2 linked regions of the Adhaeribacter radiodurans genome follow. The protein of the gene in region 1 interacts with the protein of each later gene in a pairwise test. Links are inferred from orthologs where the notes say so. Each region holds a gene or a part of one and is shown in the gene's direction. Other genes may lie near its edges.

Evidence for each region. The genes of interacting proteins can lie anywhere in the genome.
Region 2: the proteins of ligA (region 1) and HUW48_RS09790 interact in binary tests that used the Escherichia coli proteins (3 or more experiments, as listed by UniProt). The link is inferred for Adhaeribacter radiodurans from one-to-one orthologs.

What each region holds. Positions count from the first base shown.
Region 1 is NZ_CP055153.1:3,964,099-3,967,230, forward strand. What follows is about bases 148-3,132. They hold ligA (NAD-dependent DNA ligase LigA), read left to right. Parts: upstream 148-627; coding sequence 628-2,637; downstream 2,638-3,132. Other genes in these bases: HUW48_RS16025 (hypothetical protein), read right to left, coding at 148-404; dapA (4-hydroxy-tetrahydrodipicolinate synthase), read left to right, coding at 2,828-3,132. Outside these bases: more of HUW48_RS16025, read right to left, coding at 135-147. UniProt on the Escherichia coli protein: DNA ligase that catalyzes the formation of phosphodiester linkages between 5'-phosphoryl and 3'-hydroxyl groups in double-stranded DNA using NAD as a coenzyme and as the energy source for the reaction.
Region 2 is NZ_CP055153.1:2,359,280-2,367,720, reverse strand. Bases 2,885-6,355 are described here. They hold HUW48_RS09790 (leucine--tRNA ligase), read left to right. Parts: upstream 2,885-3,209; coding sequence 3,210-6,155; downstream 6,156-6,355. Other genes in these bases: HUW48_RS09785 (PAS domain-containing hybrid sensor histidine kinase/response regulator), read right to left, coding at 6,217-6,355. Outside these bases: HUW48_RS09800 (alpha/beta hydrolase), read left to right, coding at 1-1,045; HUW48_RS09795 (alginate lyase family protein), read right to left, coding at 1,132-2,808; more of HUW48_RS09785, read right to left, coding at 6,356-7,914; HUW48_RS09780 (bifunctional aminotransferase class I/II-fold pyridoxal phosphate-dependent enzyme/GNAT family N-acetyltransferase), read right to left, coding at 7,938-8,441.

The sequences.
Region 1 (3,132 bases):
AAGCTGTTTAGCATCTTCAAAATTTACCTAAGTAGTCAGTCAAAAATAATCAAATATTTAGTATTGATATTATCGAGTACTTGGTGCAGATAAAAAGATAAAGAATCGAAGTTAAGGAAGGCCTTAAAATCGAGTCATTGGTTCAGCGATTGTTTACTCTTCACTACGCCATGCCTGTCAAACAGTTGTTCCCACATCTGGCTTAAGCTAAACTCCTTGCCGGTGGATTCCATTAACAGGAGCAACGGCAAAAACATCCAGTCACTCAGCCGCGAGCTGCTCGGCTCAATAAAACGACTCTGCCGGGCTAGTTGCTTCAAGGCTGGTTGGTCAAAGAGAAGGCTTAATCGAGCTAAAACTTCCTCTTCGGACACACTGCTGCTCCTGTGCGCTGCTTGTTCCATGCCCCAAAAACAACCAGGATCCGCCTTTTAATTCCTTAGCCGGTCGGATAGGGTGAAGACACCAACATGGGCCATATTTTTACTATTATTCGTAAGATGAATCAGCTTCTGTGTAAACTTATGATTAAAGCTGCCTACAAGCAGCTTTTTTAATTTTAGGGGTGAGCGGCTACCAAAATAAGCGCAGGATTCGTAGTTTTACCAGCTAAACCGCACTGGCATTATGGACGAACTTCAGGCACAGGCCCGTATTCAGGAACTTACGCAACGCATTCACTATTTAAATTATCAATATTACCAAAACAGCATTTCCGAAATAAGCGATTACGATTTCGACATGCTGCTCGACGAGCTTATTCGCTTAGAGAAAGAATACCCGCAATATCGTTTACCGAACTCCCCTACCCAACGGGTGGGTGGCACCGTTACGAAAACCTTTAATGCTGTTTTTCACAAATATCCCATGCTCTCGTTGAGCAATACGTACTCCGAAGAAGACTTGCGGGAATTTGACAAACGGGTACGAAAAGTATTGGAAGGCGACTTTGAATACATTTGCGAACAAAAATTTGATGGGGTTGCCATTAGTTTAACCTATCAGAATGGTGAATTAGCTATGGGGGTTACCCGGGGCGATGGTACCCGCGGCGATGATATTACTCAAAATATCCGCACCATTCGGGCGCTACCCCTGCATTTGCAAGCAGGTGATTATCCAACTGAATTTGAAGTACGCGGCGAAGCTTTTATGCCTTTCTCGGTTTTCCAGAAACTAAACGTGGAGCGGGAAGAATCAGGAGAAATATTACTGGCCAACCCTCGTAATGCTACTTCGGGTACTTTAAAACTGCAAGATTCCTCGGTGGTAGCCAAGCGTAAACTCAGTTGTTTTATGTATAGTTTGCTGGCGCAACCTTTGCCTTTTGATACGCATTCCGAGTCGCTGGAAGCTTTGCAACGCTGGGGTTTTCCGGTATCAGATACGTATCGCAAGTGTGCCACCCTGGAGGAAGTTCTGGCTTATATAAACGAATGGGAAACCAAACGCTTTACTTTGCCCATTGCCACCGATGGCATTGTAATAAAAGTAAATAATTTTCATCAGCAAGAAGAATTAGGCTATACAGCAAAGAGCCCTCGTTGGGCCATTGCGTATAAATACAAGGCCATGAGCGCTTCTTCGCGCCTGCAAAGTATCCGGTACCAGGTAGGCCGCACCGGAGCCGTTACGCCCGTAGCTTTGTTAGAACCCGTGCAACTGGCCGGTACTACCGTTAAACGGGCCTCCCTGCACAATGCCAACGAAATTTTGCGCTTAGATATTCACGAAGGGGATGTGTTGTTCGTAGAAAAAGGCGGAGAAATTATTCCTAAAATAACGGGCGTAGATAAAAGCCAGCGCTTACCCGATAGCCAACCGGTAAAATACCGCGATACTTGCCCCGCCTGCGGTACCCCATTGGTGCGTACCGAAGGCGAAGCCCATTTTTATTGCCCTAACGATACTGGCTGCCCTCCGCAGATTAAGGCTAAAATTGAACATTTTATTACCCGCCGGGCCATGAACATCGAGAACCTGGGTCCTGAAACTATTGAGCAACTCTACGAAGAAGGTTTAGTGCGCAACGTAGCCGACCTGTACGATCTTCGGTTTGAGCAATTGGTGCATCTGGAGCGCTTAGGCGAAAAATCTGTTAACAACCTTTTAACCGGTATCGAAAAATCAAAAGAGGTTCCTTACGATCGGGTATTGTTTGCCATAGGTATCCGGTTTGTGGGCAGTACGATAGCCCGTAAAATTGCCGATCGGTTTGCCAGCATTGAGACTCTGCAGGCGGCTAGTTACGAAGATTTGATTAGCGTGCCCGAAATTGGCGACCGCATTGCACTTTCTATTTTGAGTTATTTTAAAACGGAAGATAACTTACAGCTGCTCGAACGCTTAAAAGCAGCTGGTTTACAATTTAGCCGGGAAGAAAAAGTAAATAAAACAGAAGCCTCTACCAAGTTAACCGGCCTTACCTTTGTTATTTCGGGAGTATTTGAAACCCACAGCCGCGACGAAATACAAGATTTAATCACCCAAAACGGCGGTAAAGTGGTTAGTTCGATATCAAAGAAATTATCGTACCTGGTAGCCGGCGACAAAATGGGACCCGCTAAACTGGAAAAAGCCAATGAGTTAGGTATTAAAATAATTTCTGAAGCTGAATTCCTGGAAATGATTGCCTAAGTTTAACTGTTCTGTATTGCTTATGAACCTGTTATAAACAGCTTATAGCGGTATTTTTTTATTACAAAGCTTATTCTTTATTCGCATAAATGTTACCAGCAAGGATTTTATACTTTGAAATATTTCAGGCACTCCGTACTTTTGAAAGAAGAAGCTTGAATAGAGTAGCTTTTTTTTCAAATTTTAACGCATGAAAAGTTTACGCGGCACCGGAGTAGCCCTTATTACCCCTTTCACCCAGGACTTAGCTATTGATTTCGATAGCTTAAAAAAGCTGCTTCATTTTACCGTACAAGGTGGAGTTGATTACCTGGTGGTAAACGGCACTACCGCAGAATCGCCGACAACTACGGATGCGGAAAAAGAACAAATTCTGGCTTTTGTTAAAGATTTTACACAAGGTAAACTCCCCTTGGTTTACGGCGTCGGCAGTAATGACACCAGAAGTCTTGTAGAAACTATTAAAAAGACTGATTTTTCCGGAATTCAGGCAAT
Region 2 (8,441 bases), 1.6 Mb from region 1 along the record:
TTGCTTTTTCTTTTTTCTTTCTTCACCGGTCATAAGCCAAAATACCCCAACTCTGGCTAAGCAAGGCACCGTAGAACGCATTAAAGTACACGGAAAAGGTTTGGAAGGTAATTTATCCGGCGACTCTCCCGACCGGGAAGTTTCTATTTATCTGCCGCCCAGTTATAAAACCAATCCTAAGCAACGGTACCCGGTTGTTTACTTATTGCATGGTTTCACCGACAATGATGCGCAATGGTACGGTTTTCAAACGCACTGGATAAACTTGCCCAATGTGGTAAACAAAGCATTAGCTGCTGGTCAGTTAAAAGAAATGATTTTGGTTACGCCCAATGCCTATACTCGTTTTCAGGGCAGTTTTTATTCGAATTCTGTTACTACCGGCAATTGGGAAGATTTTGTAGCCAAAGAACTTGTGGCCTATATTGATAGCCATTATCGCACTATACCGCAGGTGGCCAGCCGAGGCATAGCCGGACATTCCATGGGTGGCTACGGAGCTTTTCGGATTGGGCAGAAATATCCGGAAATTTTTTCGAGCGTGTATTTATTAAGTCCGTGTTGCCTTAGTCCTTCTGAAAACGAATTAAAAAATCTGGAAAATTTAACCCGATTAGAGAATATACAAACGCAGGAAGAAGTAAATAAAGCCGATTTTTTAACGCGAGCTACTTTTGCTACGGGTGCTGCTTGGGCTCCAAATCCCAAAAAACCACCTTTTTACCTGGATCTACCCACTGCTAAAGGCCAGGTTCAACCTTTAATCCTAGCCAAGAGAATGGCGAACATGCCCATCGCGAACCTGGATCAAAATATAAATAATGTAAAAAAGTTGAACGCCATAGGTTTTGATGCCGGTACAAAAGACACGAATATAGCCGCCAGCATCCAGGTTTTAGATCAGCAACTAAATAACTACGGCATTAAACATTCTTTTGAAATTTACGAAGGCGACCACATAAATCGGATTGCCGAACGGATTGAAACAAAAATGCTGGGCTTCTTTTCGCAAAATCTATCTTTTGAAAGTAAAAAGGTTAAATAAATTTACTTAAAAGCGCCTCTTATAAGCTTATTTTACCCACTTAGTATAAAACTAAGTGGGTAAAATAAGCTTATAAGGGTATTCATTTAGAAAGTGTAGCCTAGCTTGTGCACTAATATTTGCCAATCTAAACCTTGCCGGTAAGAGGTTTCGGAATAACCCGAATTTGCACCTAACAGCTTATCCAGTTGGGCCAAATATCCTTGAATACTTTTTTGTAATTCCTCGTCTTTGGGCCAGGCGCCACTTGCCCGGCGCATGGATTGCCGGAAAATACGGTAAATGGTGGGGTTCAATATATCTTCGTGTTCGGTGCACGGCCATTCTTTGGGATTAGCAGCAAAGTATAATATGGCTTCAATGGCTTTTTTAATTGAAACGCCTTCCGGAGTAACGTAATTCCATAAATCAATACCGGCATTTTCGGCCAAGCTCCCTAAGCGCAATAAAAAATCCAGGTTTTTCTGACAATAAGTCGCGGGTTTAGTCCGCCTTAACTCCTCGGGCATGGCGCCTGCGGGTACCGCAATTTCTTTAACAGCACCCATTTTATCTTTTACCTCAATTTTGCCCGCCTGGGGTAAAATTTGATTGGATAATAGACCTTTGGAGGTTTCCGTGTCTTTAATAATTTTGTTAATTTCATCTACCACCCAAGCATCTTCGCCGATAAATTGAGCATAAGTTAATACCTGAAGTTCGTACGCACTCCGGATATTATTATGGGCATTTTTTATACCCAACATCATCTCGTAATGGTAAAAATCTTCGGTACCTTCCTTGGGAGCTTCTTTATAATTGGTAGTCATCCATCCCCATAAGCTTCGGAACCAATCTTTTAAACCGGCATCCACATCAGAGGCAGCCGTTAATGCCTTCGAGCCTTGTAGCAATTGGTAGCCGTCTAATAATATCGTTAGTACTTCGGCATCTACAAACCCGGTGGCCCGCCCAAACCCTCCGTTCATACCCTGAATAATCTGAGAGTATTTAAAATGTGGATTCATTTGAGTGGTTTTATCCAGAAAAAATGCCTTTAATAAATTCAAGGCTTGTTCGGCATAAGCTTCTTTCCTTGTAAAAAAATAGCCTAAGCCTAAAAACTGAATATCCTCGCAAATATTTCGTAATAAAGTTTGATCCGGAATGGCGTTAGATTCAGGATTGGTTTTGCCGTCAATAACAACATAAGGCAAGCCTTTTTCATTGATTGGATCTGGCCACCAATAGGTTGCTAAACTTACATAATCGTTCGGCGACCCGGTTGCTAACATGGGCTTGGTTATTGTAGCGCCACTTTCATCCTGAAACCTATAGGTCTCGGGTTTAGGAGCAATACCGTAAGGAGTTTTATCTAAAATATTCCTTTTCTTAATATAGCTCTTAAGCTTATCGACAGCCGTTTTTAAAGCAATGCGGTTAGAGGACCCGGATAAAACAGCATTATACGTTTCGGCATTCGTTTGCAATGCCGCAAATGACCAGGTAAATGTACCGCGAAGGTTATTAAATGTGCCTAAATGAAAATCTGCATCCGTATCAGATTGATCAGTAGTATCATCGGTTGTTCCTGCTTCCGGTTCAAATTCAAAGTTAAGGTACTGGTCCTCCGAATAGGGTTGATCAATTTCTAGTTCAGACTCATCCACGCTAACAGCTTGGGCATTATCCGAAAGAGTTCTGGCTCCGGATAATGTAGCAGTTGGTAATGCCGAAGGTTCAACAAGTTGCTGATTATAATTTCCAATAGTATTATTTTCCATTTTACTGCGTAAAAATTACTTCATGCTCTAATTTAAACAGGTACGGGTTGCAAGTAACGATAGGGATAGGTAGTTTTTGAATACCTTTTAGGTAATAAATAACTTTGTTTCACCTGATAATTGAACTTATCAGGAATTGAAGTAGCCGGAATTCTGGTTATTTTTTTACTAAATATAAGTTTATTTTTAAACGCTACGATTAAAATATTTATTTAAAAATTTACAATTCTCTGCCTGGAATTTCCTTAGTTTTTAAACTCGCAACTAAATTGGGTTCTATTTATAATAACTGCAAGGTTTTTAGCGAAATGATGACATACTTAGTAAAAAAAAGTATTTTTGCTTTTATCTCGTTTATAGAGCGGATGAGATTGGCGAATTTATAGAAAGAAAGTACCGAAATGTCAGACTACAACTTTAACCAGATTGAGAAAAAGTGGCAACAATATTGGAATCAACACCAAACTTTTCGGGTAAGTATTGACCCAAACCGGCCAAAATACTACGTTTTAGATATGTTCCCGTATCCGTCCGGTGCCGGATTACACGTTGGTCACCCGCTGGGTTATATTGCCTCTGACATAGTAGCTCGTTACAAGCGAATTAAAGGATTTAATGTTTTGCACCCCATGGGCTTCGATGCCTTCGGCTTACCCGCCGAGCAGTACGCGATTCAAACAGGTCAGCATCCAGCCATTACCACCGAACAAAATATTACCCGCTATAAAGAGCAGTTAGCGAATCTGGGATTTTCTTTTGACTGGAACCGCGAAGTTCGAACCTCCGACCCTAGTTATTATAAATGGACGCAGTGGATTTTTTTAAAGTTATTTGATTCGTGGTATAACCAGGAAACGAACAAAGCCGAACCTATTGCTACTCTCCTACACAAATTTAAAAATTCAGGCAATGCCACAGTTAAAGCAGCCTGTAACGAAGAAGAAATTCCAGATTTTACCGCAAGTCAATGGCAGCAATACAGTGAAAAACAACAGCAGGAAATATTATTAAATTATCGCTTGGCTTTTTTGTCGGATGCTACCGTTAACTGGTGCCCGGCTTTAGGTACCGTTTTGGCCAACGACGAAGTAAAAGACGGCGTATCGGAACGAGGTGGCTATCCGGTAATTCGCCAGAAAATGAAGCAATGGAGTTTGCGCATTTCAGCCTACGCCGAACGATTACTAAACGACCTCGACCACATAGATTGGACCGATCCAATTAAAGAAATGCAACGCAACTGGATTGGTAAATCTATTGGCGCGGAGCTTAATTTTAAAATTAAAAATTCAGACCAACAGCTTAAAGTATTTACTACTCGTCCGGATACCATTTATGGTGTTTCTTTTTTAGTGATAGCACCGGAACACGAATGGGTACCCGAACTAACAACTCCTGACCAGAAAAAGGCCGTTGAAGAATACGTAAATACGGCCAAAAACCGTTCGGAACGCGACCGCATGAGCGATGTAAAACATATTAGCGGTGTTTTTACCGGTTCTTATGTTATAAACCCCATTAATGGCGAGGAAGTACCCTTATGGATTGCCGATTACGTACTAGCCGGCTATGGCACCGGTGTGGTTATGGCGGTACCAGCCAGCGATAGCCGCGATTTTAATTTTGCCAAACACTTTAATTTACCTATTATTCCGGTAATAGAAGGCTCTACCCCCGACGAAGTTTACGAAGCTAAAGAAGGAATACTAATGAACTCGGGCTTTCTGAATGGTTTAGCGGTAAAAGAAGCTATAAAAGCGGCCGTAGCTAAATTTGAAGAATTAGGAGTTGGTAAAGGTAAGGTGCAGTACCGGATTCACGATGCGGTGTTTGGCCGCCAACGTTACTGGGGTGAACCTATTCCTATTTACTATAAAGACGACATTGCCTACCCGTTACCCGAAAGTGAGTTACCGTTAATTTTACCAGAGATTGATGCCTTTTTGCCCACCGAAACCGGCGAACCACCTTTAGGCAGAGCCAAAGATTGGAATTACCAAGGTCAATATCATTATGAGTTAACTACAATGCCGGGTTGGGCGGGCTCAAGTTGGTATTATTTGCGGTACATGTCGCCGGAAAATAAGGCACAGTTTGTTACTCCGGAAGCCGAAGATTACTGGGGTAGCGTTGATTTATATATTGGCGGCTCGGAACATGCCACGGGCCACTTATTATACTCGCGTTTCTGGTATAAATTTTTAAAAGACCTGGGATTAGTTTCGCAGGAAGAGCCATTTAAAAAGCTCATCAACCAAGGCATGATTCAGGGTCGATCAAATATCGTTTATAAACAATTATTTGGTTTATTTAGTAATAATTTCACTGGTGAAGAAGAAGATGAAGGTTTTCCTAGTTATCACTTCCCAAGTGTTTTTGTTTCAAAGCACTGGTATAATGTTTTGAAGGAGAATGATGGCAAACAAGAGTATGAAAGTTTATTAAGCCCGATATTAGATAGAATTAAAATCGACTTAAAAGAAAAGTATCCAACTAAAAATATAGAACCGTATTTGCAGGTAATATCACCGCAGTATGTTGATGTTAATATTGTAGAGAACGACATACTTGATTTAGAAGCTTTTAAAGCCTGGCGGTCAGATTTAAGTGATGCTGAATTTATCCTGGAAGATGGAAAATACATTTGCGGTTGGGAAATCGAAAAAATGTCGAAGTCAAAGTACAACGTAGTCAATCCGGACGATTTAGTGCATAAAGTTGGGGCGGATACTTTGCGGATGTACGAAATGTTCTTGGGTCCATTAGAGCAATTTAAACCCTGGAACACCAACGGCATCGACGGCGTACATAAATTTTTAAAACGCTACTGGAAGTTATTTTTTGATGCAAACGGAGTTTTTTACGTTTCCGACGAAGACCCTACGCCAGCCGAGCTGAAAACTTTGCACAAGACCATAAAAAAGGTAGAAGAAGATATTGAACGGTTTTCGTTTAATACTTCGGTAAGTACGTTTATGATTTGCGTTAACGAACTTACTGCCTTAAAATGTAATAAGCGCGCCATTTTAGAACCGCTTACTATTGCTTTATCGCCGTACGCCCCGCATATTTCCGAAGAGCTTTGGCATTTGCTGGGCCATGTAGATAGTATTTCGTATGCCCGTTTTCCGCAATGGCAAGAACAGTTCTTAACGGAAAACTCATTTGAATACCCAATTTCAGTAAACGGCAAAATGCGCGGTAAGCTTACTTTCCCGACAAACATGCCAAAAGAACTTATTGAGCAGGAAGTAGTGAGTTCGGGGTTAATTGATAAATACTTAGAAGGTAAAACTCCTAAAAAAGTAATTGTAGTACCTAATAAAATTGTAAACGTAGTAGTATAAAATGTAAAAGCCCGGTAAGTACTAAAACTTACCGGGCTTTTAAATAGGATTTTATTTTAAATTATACCGGAAAACTATATTTAACAATTCTCTTATATAATTCATCCGGGTTAAAAGGCTTACTTAAGTAATCATTCATACCCACTTGAAAAGCTCTATCCTGAATATCTAACATAGCCGAAGCCGTTAAAGCAATAATGGGTAGCGTCTGGTACTTCTCCCCTTCTAAACGTCGAATGGCTAAAGTGGTATCATAACCATCTTGTTCCGGCATTTGCAAGTCCATCAAAACTAAGTTATAATCGTTGCTTTTCACAAGATCCAAAGCAATCAACCCATTTTCGGCAATATCAAAATCTATTTCCCACTGGTTCAGGAATTGCTTCACCAGAAAAATATTAATCTGGTTATCTTCGGCAATTAACAACCGGATTCCTTTTAAACTTTTTGGGGCAGAAACTATAGGATCTTTAGAGTCAGAAGAAAATTGCTGGGTACTATTTTCGAAAGTTAAGCTAAAGTAAAAAGTAGACCCCTTACCCACCTGGCTTTCTACCTGAATATTACTGCCTTGTAGTTTTAGTAAGTGTTTGATAATAGTAAGTCCTAAACCAGAACCTCCAAATTCGCGGGTAGTATCAGATTTTGCCTGAGTAAAACTCTCAAAAATAAGCTCCAGTTTATCTGCCGGAATACCAATACCTGAATCGGTTACCCGGAAATCAACAGTAGTGTGAGTTTTTGTTTGATCTTTTATAGCTGCCGAAACAATAATGCGTCCGGTTTTAGTAAATTTTACGGCATTGCTGATAAGGTTAGTTAAAATCTGACTCAATCGTACGGGGTCGCCCACCAAAGTAGTAGGTAAATCCTGATCTAATAATAATTTTAACTGTAAACCTTTTTCAATGGCTAATTGATGAAGCGGATCACTGATTCTGGTAATTAATTTTTTAGGATCAAAATCAATTTTTTCAAACTCAATTTTTCCGGCTTCTATCTTACTAAAATCCAGAATATCATTAATCAAGGTTAATAAATTATCCGCCGAAAATTTAAGTACTTTTAAATACTCCTGTTGATCTGGCCGGGGATCGTGATTCAATAATAAACTGGTAAAACCAATAACGGCATTCATTGGGGTCCGGATTTCGTGACTCATTGTAGATAAAAAGTTGCTTTTGGCTTCGTTCGCTGCCTCCGCTTTATTTTTTGCCTCAATCAGTTCTCTTTCGGTTTGTTTAAGTTTGGAAATATCTTTTGCAATAATCAGAATACCATCTACTTCTTTGGCATTATTCTTTAAAAATGAAAAAGAGCAGGAAGCAGGAATTTTAGAATCCTGCTTGGTAGTAAATAATAACTCCTCATTTAAGGCTTTACCTTCGTACCTAAACTTTTCCAGCAAGGCAGGCAATAAAGAATTATCACTCTGCTGCACCACCATTGAAAAAGGAATTCCCTGCAGCTCTGCTTCTGTATAACCAAGTAATTCTTCTACTGCTTCGTTTGCATTCCGAATAGTAAAATCCGTGTTAAGAATCAAGAGCATATCTACCACCCCTTGATAAATGCTCTGCATAAAATCGCGGGAGACGGTAGAGTTTTTCAACTCTTGTCCCAGCATACTTACCCCGGCAATTAAGGCATCTAATTCGTCGCCGGTTTCGGAAGCTTCCATAGTGTAATCGAAATTACCGTTAGCTACTTCCGCAATCAGGGTAGTTATTTCTTCAATTCTATCGTTCAGAACTTTCACGTACTTGATTTTAAACTTTGAATCTAGTCTTTTTCTACAGCAATGGTGGCTTCTATTAACTCCATGGCATAGTTGTCTTTGGCTTGGAAGTAACCTACTTTAGGGTAAAGGGTAGCTCCTACTCGTTTCTTTTCAATAGATGCCGAAATACCAAAGTTCACTTTTTTGCAGCCTAAAGCATTTGCTCTTCTTATTACCTGATATAAGGTTTGCCGATAAACGCCGTATTCCATTAAGTAATCATAATCCATACCAATTAACATTGGGCTGTATATTTCAGCAATATTTTTATGGCAAAAACAAACAGAAACGGGTTTACTATTGCTGGAATATTCTTCTTTCAGGTACAATACTACAAACTCCCATGCCGGATCTTCGTTCATTTCGTAAAACAACTTATCCGGGCTAAGGAAGGTATTTAAGTCAACATTGTTATCTTTTACGTTTTTAAACAAGCCAATTGCATATTCTAGTTCCTCAGCGGGTAATTGGTTTTTAACTTTTACTTCGAAAAAGTGCTCATTTCT